2 regions of the Mesorhizobium sp. B2-3-11 genome follow, and region 2 is predicted to be linked to the other one. Evidence: riboswitches for the same ligand, from Rfam matches in the RefSeq annotation. Region 2 holds a riboswitch; the other holds the start of a gene.
The links. Region 2 has a riboswitch for thiamine pyrophosphate ahead of thiB (thiamine ABC transporter substrate binding subunit). Riboswitches for the same ligand answer to the same signal wherever they lie in the genome.
Positions count from the first base shown of each region.

Region 1 (6,297 bases), on a different contig from region 2:
GCTCGTCGAGCAGCAACATGTCGCGTTCCTGCACGACAGTGCGCAGCAGCGCCGCGCGCTGGCGCATGCCGCCCGAAAGCTGCGCTGGAAAATGCCGCTCGAAGCCGGCGAGCCCGAACTCGGCAAACAGCGGCGCGACCCGCGTCCGCGCCGCCTTGCGGCTGACGCCTTGCACCTCGAGCCCGAGTGTCGTGTTGTCGAGGATGCGCCGCCACGGCATCAGCGCGTCGCGCTGCGGCATGAAGGCGAAATGCCTGCCGTGATCGTCGAGCGGCGCGCCGTCGAAGAACATCTCACCCTCGCCATGCTCGGCGCCGGTCAAAAGCTGGAACAGCGTCGACTTGCCGGCACCCGAAGGCCCAAGGATCGAGACGAATTCGCCGGCATCCACGCGCAGTGAAATGTCGGCGAGCACTTCGAGCCCGCCAAAGACCTTGCGCATATGCCGCAATTCGAGCCGGCTCATGCTTGCGGGCCTCTTCCGGCGGCTTGCCTGCCAGCGGCTTGTTCCCAGGGCATGGCCAGACGCTGCAGCAGCACCGTCAGCCCGAACAGGACGAGGGTGAGCGCGGCGCTGACGCCGACGGCGGCGAGCACCAGGTCGGGACGGAAATTGTTCTTGGCGTTGAGCATGTAGATGCCCAGCCCTTTGGCCGCGCCCGCATATTCGGCGAAGATGGCGCCGACGACGGCGTAGGTGATGGAGATCCTGAGGCCCGCGAAGAAATACGGCAGCGCCGAAGGCAACCGTGCCAGCATGAAGACCCGCCAGCGCCCTGCTCCCATGGCGCGCAGCATCTGGCCAATCTCAACCTCGGTCGCCTCGTAGCCCTGTACGAGGGCCACCAGCATCGGGAAGAAGGTGACCAGCGCCACCAGCATGATCTTGGGCGTCAGCCCGAAACCGAACCAAAGCACCACCAATGGCGCAATGGCGACCAGCGGCAAAGTCTGGCTGACGATAAACACGGGAAACAGTGCGCGCCGCAAAGGCTGGAAGAAGTCGACCAGCATCGACAGCGCAAAGGCGGCGCTGAGCGAACAGGCAAAACCGATCAGCGTGGCGCCGATGGTGGGAATGGCATTGTCGAGCAGCGCGTCACGATTGAGCATCGCCTGTTCGAAGACGCGCGAGGGCGCCGGCAGAACCGTCGCCTTGATGCCGGAATGGTTTGCGTAGAGTTCCCAAGCCACGAGCACCAGACCGATCGTTATCACGGCCGGCGCTGCCTGGGCGAAGAAGCCCGCGAGTTGACGCGGGTTGAATGACGATGAAACCACGAGAGGATAACCTTGACGGCGCGCGCTTCGGCGCGAGCGGTTCAGACGGCAGTGGGACTGTTGGCCGAAACCGTGACGTCGAGGGTTACGTGGCCGGCGCCTGGCCCGAAGCGGCAGAACGCTTCATCGAGCGCCGAGAAGATCGCGCCGGCATCGCCGCGCAGCTTGGTGCAGAAATTCTTGGAGCGATCGTAGACGCCGGACTGCTTCAGGAAATCGATGCAGCCATAGATCTCGTCCATGTGGTCGTCCGTGCCCATCACATAGAGCGAGAACTGCGCCGCCGCTGGCTGGCCAGTGGCGGGCGCGCCGCGCACGGCGGTGATGGCCGCTTGCTTGCGTGGTCCGAGTGGCCCGGCGGGTCCGCCGAACGTGTTGGAGCGGCAGATTGGATCGTCCGGCTCCCCTGGACAGCCACGCGAAATGGTGGCCGACAGCACGCAATGCTTGCCGCTGCCGGACGCAGCCACGAAAAGGTCGCGCAGCGCCGGGAACAACACCTCGGGGGGCCCGACCAGCAGGGTCGAGATGTCGTCGGTCTCGATCCTAAGCTTGTCGCGGTACGGATCGAGCGCGCCGAGCGCGCCCAGGATGACGCCGACAAAATCGTCGGCCATTGGATATAGGGAAACCTGTGCGCCTGAAAACATCGCCCGCCTCGCTCCGCTGGTATTACCCAGATCAGCTTCTAGGGTCTGTGGGCTTGCCGCCCCCGTCTCAGCCCCGACCGTACGGAGCACCCCTGTGGATGGCGGCGTTAAAGCACCATTCGATCGGTTGGGGAAGCTGTTTTTTCAGCAAGCTGCGCCAAAAGCATTGCGCCAGCGCAGACGCAACCGGGTGCCCCCGGCTCGGAAATTTGTCTGGACCTTCGCAATGTCGAGGGGTTGTTCACCAGACGCAATCGCAGGAAAAGTGTGAAGCGGTTTCTGGCCGGACTTGCGTCAAAACAAAGAGATAGAGCGGTCAGTTGCTTCCGCGAAGCCCGTGAACCGCTCTGGCGATGAATCCATAGAAATGGAGACAAACCATGCTTATGAAAATCCTCGCGGCTTCGGCCTTCACTATTGCCCTTGCAATATGAATTCCAACGCGGACCAGAATTACCCGAACAATCCGCAGGGCGCGCAGACGGATGCCAATGGCAATGCGACGGCGCCGACCGTTAACGACAGCAACTGCGGGAAATAGTTTCGCAGCATGGAAATCGCGGACTGACGTTCCGCGATTTCCATGCGCATCGATTCAGTGTCCGCCACGACCGCCCGGCGGCACCCCTCGCGCCGATTCGAACTGTCAACCCGCCGGACGGTGGTTAACAGCCGCTATCAAAAAAACTTATGAAACTGCCTTTTCGCGAACCGGCAGTTTCCAGCCTGGCCTGATGAAATGGCAGGTGTAGCCGTTGGGATATTTCTCCAGATAATCCTGGTGCTCGGGCTCGGCCTCCCAGAACGCACCGACCGGCGCGAGCTCGGTGACAACCTTGCCGGGCCACAGGCCGGAGGCATCGACATCGGCGATGGTGTCCTCCGCCACACGCTTCTGCTCCTCGCTGGTGTAGTAGATTGCCGAGCGATAGCTCATGCCGACATCGTTGCCCTGGCGGTTGCGCGTCGTCGGATCGTGTATCTGGAAGAAGAATTCCAGAAGCTGGCGGAAGCTGATTTTCGCCGGATCGAAGGTGATCTCGATGGCTTCGGCATGCGTGCCATGATTGCGATAGGTGGCGTTCGGCACGTCGCCGCCGCTGTAGCCGACGCGGGTGGCGAGGACGCCCGGGAAGCGCCGGATCAGATCCTGCATGCCCCAGAAGCAGCCACCGGCAAGCACTGCACGTTCGCTCGAAGTCGCCATGTAACGTCTCCTCAAAGGCAATCCCAGGAAAAGTGTAGCGGCTTTCCCCGGGGAATTGCGCGACAACAAATATGGATATCCCCATAAATGGGCATTGTCGCCCGGTTCGTCCAGTCAGACGAGCGGCCATTCGGTCATACCGGTGGAAGGCGCCCCCTAACGAACCGGCGCATGACACTGCCCGCCTTAGACGCGCGGGTGCCGGGTCCGGCTGCTGGCGGCAACCGGCAGATATCGCGCACCAGGCGGAATGGCGGCAAAACTGATCGCTACCGGCGGCGCCTCGCGCGACCAGTTGAAAAGAACCGTCTTGACCGGGATGTTGTCCAACCATGCCCGCAACTGTGGCGGCACGCCATGACCCCGCCAAATCATCAGCATGCCATGGTCGCGCAACCGCTGCCTCGTGATCCAGGGTGCGAACCGCATATCGAGGTCGGTGAAGATCGACGGCTTGTCATAGGCATTGAGGCCCGCCAGCATGGCAAGATTGGTGTCGCCACCGACGATGTCGAGCTGGCCGGGCGCCGCCGCGTGCCAGATTGCCTCGGCCTCGTCCGAGATCGGCTGCGCCGGCCAGCAGACGGCGTCCATGCGCCCGCGCACATTGCAGTCCGTCCAGCGGATTGCCGCATAGGCGCCCGACATGGTGACGATGCAGATGAAGGCGCAGATCGCTAGCTTTCGCATCTCGACGGCGGCGAGCCGGTGACCGAGAAAGGCCAGCGCGACCACACCGACAAGATTGTACATCGGCGCGCTCCAGGCCTCGCCGGTGCCGGTGAACAGCGAGGCGACCATGACTAGCGCCGCGGGCCCAAGCCCCATCCATATGAGATAGACGAGGGTGCCGCGCTCGACCGGCTCTTGCGGGGCTGGTGAGCGCCGCAAGAGCCCTGATAGCGCCAACACCAGGAGAAAGCCGGAAAACCCGGCGATCTGGACGCCGATATAGTAGAGGCGCGCACGGTGTTCGGTCACCCAAGCGTCGCGGCCGGCGAAATAGGTCAGCGGCAGGAAATCCATGCGGTAAAGTGCGACGGCCAGCGGCGCGGCGACCGCGAGAAAAACGGCCAGGCCAAGCCATGGCCAGGGTGTCGCCAGCCGGCTGCGCGCGCGCGTGTCCGACAGCAGCCAGAGGCCGCCGAAGGCAAGCAGCAGTCCGGTAGAGAACTTGGCGTAGAGCCCGACGCCGGACACCAGTCCGAGCGCCAGCCACCAGCCTGGCCCGCCGGCGCGGCCGGCGCGCCACAACAGCCAGCAGATCGCGGCCCAGAACGGCATCTGCGCATAGTCGTGATTGAATTGCGGCGTCGGCCAGCCGAAGAAATATATCGATGGCATCAAAAGCACGGCAGCCAGCGCGCGGCGTTGTCCGAGCATGTCGCGGGCCAGCAGATAGACCAGGACAAAGGTGGCCGAGATCGTCAGCTGAGCGAGCAGATATTGCGGCCAGCGGAACGATCCGGTCAGAAGATGGCTGGTCTCGAGCAGCCAGCCGGGCAGTTGCGGATGCTTGTAGGTTAAAAGCACCCATTCGCGGCCCCACATGAAGCCTTCCACGACATCACCGGGCGGTGCGGGATTGATGAGTGTTGGCACCACCGTCCAGCACAGGGTCTGCGCCAGGCACAAAAGCGCCAGCAAACCCCAGGGGTGCCGAAGCAGGGCGGACCAGACCGACGCTGAGTCCAGCCCCGCGGCAGGCAGCCCTGCTGGCATCCAACGATCGATGGAGTCGTCAATTCCCGCCATGCGGCGCTTAGACCACATCGCCTGGTTTGCCGAACAGCCCCAACATCAAAGCTTACAAAAAAGTATACTTGCAGGTCATTGCAAGACCAAGATTGAGCGGGATCTACGGTCTCTTACTGCCGTCGCCGGGCAGAACAGCCCGCACACTGATCCCACTTGAACATCCCGGATACTCGATGCGTCACCAGCATGCCGTCATCCACCACCGCGCGCTCGACTTCTGGCTGGCGCGCGCGGCGGTCCTTGTCATCATCTGTCTGCAGCTTCTGGTCATCAACGATCTTTCGTTCGGCCCCCGCTGGCTGGCGCCGGCGCTGGAGGCCGCCCTGCTCGTACCCCTGTCCGTAGCCACCGCCTGGACGCAGGTCGCCACCCAGAAAGCGGTCGAGGAGGAGCACTGGTATCTGGTTGGCCGGTTTCGCGTCATGATCCGCAGGACGGCCCTGGTGATGACCGGCCTCGTCAGCGTCATGAATTGCGGCTCGCTGGCGCTTCTGGTGCGTGCCTTGCTGGCCGGCCATGCCGGCTCCAGCGGCCAGACGCTGCTGGTCGACGCGCTCAACATCTGGGTCACCAACATTATCGTCTTTGCCTTGTGGTTCTGGAGCACCGACCGGGGCGGGCCGCCGACCTGCGGCCTCGTCACACGCGCCCATGCCGATTTCCTATTTCCGCAAATGACCCTGAGCGACCGCGAGATCCGCGACTGGCTGCCGGGCTTCGTCGACTATTTCTTCCTCGCCTTCACCAATGCGACGGCGTTTTCGCCAACCGACACATTGCCGCTCTCCCAACGCGCCAAGCTGCTGATGATGGCCGAGGCGATGATCTCGCTGCTGACGATCGCGCTTGTCGCGGCCCGCGCAGTCAACATCCTGGCCTAAGGCACGTCCCCCAAGCCCGCCGGGCACCGGGAGAACGGCAGGCATGAAGATGAAGACCTGAGCGCGCGTCGCCTCGATCCATTCAAACGCGCCTTGGGCAGGAGCCACAAACGCAAAAAGCCCGCCTTGGCGCGAGCCAAGGCGGGCTTTGGCTCGACCGAGCCGCGGATTCTCGATGCCAGGTAGGGGCCCGGGTCATTCCTCCCCCGCTGGCCTGAACTTCCGCACGATCACCTCGAACAATATATCCGAGAGCGTGTCCAGTTGGTTGATGGCGACATCGATGTCCTTGGGCAGTACCGAAAGCACGATCTTGAGGTACTGGTCCGGCTTCTCGGTGCGCACCTCGGCGAGGACGCCGGCGCCATGGATGCGGAAATCGGCCCGCACGGCGGTGAGAAAATCGTCGCCCAGTGACTTCTTGGTGCGTTTCGGGCGGGGCGTCTTCGCGGCTGCCGGGCTGGCGGCAGGCTTGCGCTTTGCCGACCTTGCCTTTGCGCGCGACGGCCCGGTTTCGTCA
Region 1 is NZ_VFVS01000006.1:52,090-58,386, forward strand. It holds gene FJ960_RS10390 (ABC transporter ATP-binding protein) at 1-466, opposite strand, end outside; gene FJ960_RS10395 (ABC transporter permease) at 463-1,281, opposite strand; gene FJ960_RS10400 (YkoF family thiamine/hydroxymethylpyrimidine-binding protein) at 1,323-1,931, opposite strand; TPP riboswitch at 1,922-2,035, opposite strand; gene FJ960_RS29450 (hypothetical protein) at 2,385-2,522, opposite strand; gene msrA (peptide-methionine (S)-S-oxide reductase MsrA) at 2,620-3,138, opposite strand; gene FJ960_RS10415 (glycosyltransferase family 39 protein) at 3,325-4,860, opposite strand; gene FJ960_RS10420 (hypothetical protein) at 5,070-5,777, shown strand; gene FJ960_RS10425 (hypothetical protein) at 5,973-6,297, opposite strand, start outside; gene FJ960_RS10430 (hypothetical protein) at 6,295-6,297, opposite strand, start outside.
Region 1: another riboswitch for thiamine pyrophosphate. It lies ahead of FJ960_RS10400 (YkoF family thiamine/hydroxymethylpyrimidine-binding protein); the one in region 2 lies ahead of thiB (thiamine ABC transporter substrate binding subunit).

Region 2 (6,297 bases):
CAGTGCTCCTCGCGCACGATCTGGCGGCCGAGCTTGTGCTGCTCGCGCTCTTCCTCTTCCAGCACCAGGTCGCGCCATTCCTCGAAATGGCCAAAGCCCTTGTCCAGCCTGCGGGTCTGGCCACGGTCGAGCCAGACGGTGGCGCGCGACACGCGTTCGAGGAAGCGGCGGTCATGCGAAATGACGATGAGCGCCGAGGAAGTCCGGACGAGCTCTTCTTCCAGCCATTCGATGACCGACAGATCAAGATGGTTAGTCGGCTCATCAAGAAGCAGAATGTCGGGCTCCGGCGCCATGACGCGGGCAAGGGCGGCGCGCCTGGCCTCGCCGCCGGACAGGTCTCCTGGCCGTTCCTCGCCCGACAGGCCGAGATGCTCCATCAGATAGCTGGCGCGGTAGGGATCGTCGGCTGGCCCGAGCCCCCCTTCGACATAGGCCCGCACATTGGCGAAGCCGTCCATGTCTGGCATTTGCGGCAGATAGCGCACTGTCGCGGAAGGCTGGCGGAACACCTCGCCGTCCTGCGGCTCGACCAGGCCGGCGGCGATTTTGAGCAGCGTCGACTTGCCGGACCCGTTGCGGCCGACCAGCGCGATCTTGTCGCCGGCCGAAGCGGTCAAGGCGGCGCCGTCGAGCAGCGGTGTGCCGCCAAAAGTCAGTTTTATCCCGTCGAGATTGAGAAGAGGCGGGGCCATGTCAGCTTTCAGGCAAAGGATAGGGATGGGCGAGCAGCAGGGCTCGGCCATGGCGAAGCGCGATATCGAGGCGGCCCTTGACCTCGTTGGAAACGGTCAACGATGAACCGAAAGCCACCTCGACCTTGTCGAGCGGCCATTTGGCGCCGGTGACGGTCAGGCCGGAGAGTTCGGAGAAGCCAAGGATCGAAAACAGCGTGCCGTCGGCATAATCGAAGCCGGCCCTGCCGAGCAGCAAGGGGACAGCCTCCTGGGCACCGCTGGTCAGAAGCACATCCGTTCCGGCTTCGGCCAACCGCAGACCAAGCGCCAGGTGCAGGAAGGCGTGGTCGGCGCGCTTGCCGCCGAAGGCGCCCGCCAGCACAAGGCGCGTCGCCCCGCGTTCAAGGGCTGCCGCGATCGCCAGTTCGCCGTCGGTCTTGTCCTTTTCCGCCGGGAAGGTTTGCCGCGGCACCGCGGCCAGGTGGGCGGGCAGATGGGGCGGCACGGAATCGAAATCGCCGACCCACAGTTCCGGAACAAGGGCCAGCATCCGCGCGTGGCCGATGCCGGCGTCGGCGGCGATGACGCGCGAGCCTTCGACCTGGCGGTCAAGCCGGGGCGTGCGGATGAGATCGCCGCCAAGCAGGATGGTGAATGTGCTCATATCCCGTCGCCCTTACCAGCCCGGCACGGGAAACGGAAGGCGGCAAACTCCCACTTGCGTGTCCCGTCGGCCGGGCTTATGTGTCGAGACGCTCTAACGGGGTGCCGGACGCGACTTTCGCGGGCCGGCTGAGAGGCAGTCTCGCCAACCCGCTGAACCTGATCCGGTTTGTACCGGCGGAGGGATTAGACGTTTCGGACAATCCGACGCCTCAATTCCTTTCAACGCAAACGAAGGAGGCGCCGATGCGCACGCTTTTATATTCCCTCATCGCGGCCACTGTAGTGACCCTGTCCGGACCAGCTTTGGCCAAGGACAAGCTCACCGTCTACACCTACGAGAGCTTCACCGCCGACTGGGGTCCAGGCCCGGTGGTGAAGAAGGAATTCGAGGCCGAATGTGGCTGCGATGTCGAATTCGTCTCGGTCGCCGATGGCGTGGCGCTGCTCAACCGCGTCAAGCTGGAAGGCGCTTCGACCAAGGCCGATATCGTGCTCGGCCTCGACACCAATCTCACCGCCGATGCCAAGGCGTCGGGCCTGTTCGCGCCGCACGGCGCGGTGAGCGATGTCAATGTGCCGGGCGGCTGGAGCGACGATACTTTCGTCCCCTTCGACTACGGATATTTCGCTGTCGTCTACGATACCGAAAAGCTGAAGACGCCGCCGAAAAGCCTGAGGGACCTGGTCGAGGGCAGTGCCAATGACAAGATCGTCATACAGGACCCGCGCACGTCGACGCCCGGTCTCGGCCTGCTGTTGTGGGTGAAGTCGGTCTATGGCGACAAGGCGCCGGAAGCCTGGGCCAAGCTCAAGGCCAAGGTGCTGACGGTGACGCCGGGCTGGAGCGAGGCCTATGGCCTGTTCACCAAGGGCGAGGCGCCGATGGTGCTGTCCTACACCACCTCGCCGGCCTACCACATGGTCGCCGAGAACACCGAGCGCTACCAGGCGGCATCCTTCGAAGAGGGCGAGTACCTGCAGATCGAAGTCGCCGGCATCACCACGACAGGCACCAAGAACCCGCTGGCGGCCAAGTTCATGGCTTTCATGACCGGGCCGAAATTCCAGGACGCCATACCGGAGACCAACTGGATGTTCCCAGCCGGCAAGACCGGCAAGCCGCTCAACCCTGCCTTCGACAAACTGGTCAAGCCGACCAAGACCTTGCTGTTCAGCCCGGAGGAAGTCGCGGCCAACCGCAAGGCCTGGGTGGACGAATGGCTGGCGGTGATGAGCAAGTAGATTTTGTGGGCGAGTCTCGTAAGATGACCGCCAAGGAACACAATGTTTCCCAAGTCGATCGTTGGTTCTCAGTGCAAACCCGCTCTGACCCCCGCATCACAGCCGGCATTGTCGCGCTTGCCGCAACCTCGCTGCTGATCGGCGGCGCTTTTGCCGGGCTGCTCGCCGAAGGCCCCTACGATTTTTCCGGCGCCTGGGCCGCCTTCGATCCTTACCTCTTCCGTGTCGTGCGCTTCACGCTCTGGCAGGCGGCCCTGTCGACGCTGCTCTCGGTCGGGCCTGCCCTGTTGGTGGCGCGGGCGCTGTCGCGGCATCCACGTTTCCCCGGCCGCGCCTTCATCCTGCAGCTCTTCGCCGTGCCGCTGGCTCTGCCGGCGATCGTCGCGGCGCTCGGCATACTGGCGCTCTACGGCCGAGCCGGTTATTTCGCCGGTCTGTCCAACTGGGTCGGCGGCCAGGGTTGGCCGGGCATCTACGGCCTCTCCGGCATTCTCGTTGCCCATGTCTTCTTCAACCTGCCATTGGCTACCCGCCTTCTCCTGGAGGCGCTGCAAACCATCCCCTCAGACCAGTGGCGGCTGGCGAGCCAGCTCGGCATGGGAGCGCGACCGGCGTTGCGGCTGATCGAATGGCCGACGCTGCGGGCCGCCTTGCCTGGTGCCGCCGGACTTGTCTTCATGCTCTGCATCACATCCTTCACCATCGTGCTGACGCTCGGCGGCGGACCGGCCGCGACGACGCTGGAGGTCGGCATCTATCAGGCATTGCGCTTCGATTTCGATCCCGCGCGGGCTGTCGCGCTGACATTGTTGCAGATCGCGCTGACCTTTGTCGTGGTGCTGGCGTTGGCCCGGCTTGGCGCCAACGTGGCCGGCGACGCCAACCTGTCGGTCGCGCCGCGCCGCTATCTCTTGGTCAACAGGACTGAGGCCGTGCTGAATGCCCTGCTCATCGGGCTGGCGCTGCTGTTCGTCGTGGGACCCATGGCGGCAACCGTGGCGGCCGGATTGGGCGCCGATCTCGGCCGGCTGGCCGGTGAGGCCACTGTCCGGCAAGCGACACTGACCAGTGCCGTGCTCGCGTTCCTGTCGGCGTTGCTTTCGGTGATGCTGTCGCTGGCTCTCACAATGGCGCGGAGGGCGCTGGCATTGAACCGCCGCTCCGGCTCAAGGACACTGCTCGAACATGCCACCGATACCGGCGCCGGGTTTGTGCTGGTGGTGCCGCCGATCGTCATCGGCGCCGGCTGGTTCCTTCTGTTGCGCCATCTCGGCGATGTCTTTGCTGTCGCCCCGCTCATGGTCGTCACCGTCAACGCCGTCATGGCGATGCCTTTCGCGCTGCGCGCCGTCCGTCCCGCCTATGATGCGGCAAGCGAGCGTCACGAGCGGCTCTGCGCGCAGCTCGGAATTTCCGGCTGGTCAAGGCTGTGGCTGGTCGACTGGCCGTCGCTTCGGCGGCCGCTCGCCACCGCCTTTGCCTTCGCCATGGCGCTGTCGCTTGGCGATCTCGGCGTGATCGCCCTGTTCGGCAGTGATTCCGTGCAGACCTTGCCCTACCTTCTCCTGGCGCGCATGGGCAGCTACCGCACGCAGGACGCCGCCGGCCTGGCGTTGTTGCTGGGCCTTGTCTGCCTGGCGCTGGTGCTGGCAGCGGACCGGCTGGGCAAGGGGATGGCCCGCGATGTCTGACGGGGCGGCTGACGGCAAAGGGGTTCCGGTGCGGCTGGACAAGGTCTCGTTCAGTTATGGCGAGGCGTTGTTCGCCTTCGATGTCGGATTCACCGCGACGCAGATCACCGCCATCATGGGGCCGAGCGGTTCGGGAAAGTCGACGCTGCTCAATCTGATGGCCGGGTTCGAGACGCCGAGATCCGGCCGCGTACTGATCGGCGGGGCCGACGTCGGTGCCGAGCCGCCGGCCATGCGGCCGGTGTCGATGGTATTCCAGGAAAACAATCTTTTCGCCCATCTTTCTGTCCAGCAAAATGTCGGGCTCGGCCGTTCGCCATCGTTACGGTTGACGGATACAGACCACGCCGATATCGCGGGCGCCCTTGCACGCACCGGCCTTGCCGGCAAGGAGAAGCGGCTGCCGCGCGAGCTTTCGGGCGGCGAGCGTCAGCGCGTCGCCCTGGCCCGCGTGCTGGTGCGTGACCGCCCGGTGCTGCTGCTCGACGAACCCTTCGCCTCGCTTGGGCCCGCCTTGCGCGATGACATGCTCGACCTGGTTGCCAGCCTCCATGCCGAGCGTGGCATGACTGTGCTGTTCGTCACGCACCAGCCGCAGGATGCCCGCCGCATCGCGCAGAAAGTGGTGTTTCTGGACAATGGCACCATCGCTGCCTCAGGCACCTCGGACGATTTCTTTGCAGGGGCTGGGCCGGAGGCGTTCCGGCGCTATATCGGTGCCGGTGCCGGGGATGCGTTATCACGAGATATTGCCCGGAAGCGGACATAATTTACGCTCAAACCGGCTTGAGGCGATGTGGCGCTTGCTTGCCATGACTGGAGTAGTGTGGCTAGGTCCGCTCGATACCGGTCCGGCACAGGCCGTGATTTGCCTACAGCATCTGCTGCCCGCCCCGAGGGGCGCGTGACGGACGCTGTAGCAGTTTGTTTTGCGCATGCCGTGGTCATGCGCAAGGACCTGAAAGGAAGCCATTCTGGCGATCAGCGCTGACAGGCTACGAATGAATCCGCTGGCGCGGTTCCTGGCGCTGGCTGGCTTTGCCGTGGCGCTGGCAAGCTGCCAGATGTTCACGCCTCCCGAGGTCCAGGAATCCGGCTTCCAGCCATCCGACAAGCCCATCACAGTGGACAATGTCGCCGCCAACAACAAGCTTGCCGAACTCGCCAAGGCGCAGCATCCGCGCATCCTTGCAACGTATGGCGGCGAATATTCCGATCCCAAGCTCGAGCGCATGGTCGCCAAGGTGGTCGGCAATTTGACCGTGGTATCGGCCAACCCGACCCAGACCTATCGCATCACCATCCTCAATTCGCCCAACGTCAACGCCTTCGCGCTGCCGGGCGGATATCTCTACATCACGCGCGGCCTCTTGGCGCTGGCCAATGATTCGTCCGAGCTCGCCGCCGTCATCGCGCATGAAATGGGCCACGTCACCGCCAATCACGGCCTGCAGCGCCAGCAGCTGGAGGCCGAGGAAGGCCTGGCGACCAAGGTCGTTTCCGATGTGCTCGGCGACAGCCCGACCGCCAAGGCAGCACTGATCCGCGGCAAGCTCAGGCTGGCGCAGTTCTCGCGCAATCAGGAACTGGAGGCGGACGCCATCGGCATCAAGTCGATCGGCGAAGCCGGCTACGATCCCTATGCCGCCGGCCGCTTCCTGCAGTCGATGTCGGCCTACACCGATTTCCGTTCGATCAGCGGTGCCACGGACGCCAGCCTCGACTTTCTGGCCACCCACCCCAACACGCCGCAACGCATCGATCTGGCACAGCGCCACGCCCGCCAGTTCGGCGCGCCCGGTTTCGGCACACGCGACCGCGATTCCTTCCTCGCCGGCATAGACGGCCTGCTTTATGGCGACACGCCGGAAGAAGGCTATGTGCGCGGCGAAACCTTCCTGCATCCGGGCCTTGGCGTGTCATTCACGGTACCGGACGGTTTCATCATCGACAATTCGGCGGCAGCGGTGACGGCGACCGGTCCGGGCGACATAGCGATCCGCTTCGACGGCGTTTCGATC
Region 2 is NZ_VFVS01000004.1:183,145-189,441, reverse strand. It holds gene FJ960_RS08215 (ABC-F family ATP-binding cassette domain-containing protein) at 1-695, opposite strand, end outside; gene FJ960_RS08210 (thiamine diphosphokinase) at 697-1,341, opposite strand; TPP riboswitch at 1,429-1,543, shown strand; gene thiB (thiamine ABC transporter substrate binding subunit) at 1,587-2,585, shown strand; gene thiP (thiamine/thiamine pyrophosphate ABC transporter permease) at 2,609-4,276, shown strand; gene thiQ (thiamine ABC transporter ATP-binding protein) at 4,269-5,045, shown strand; gene FJ960_RS08190 (M48 family metalloprotease) at 5,278-6,297, shown strand, end outside.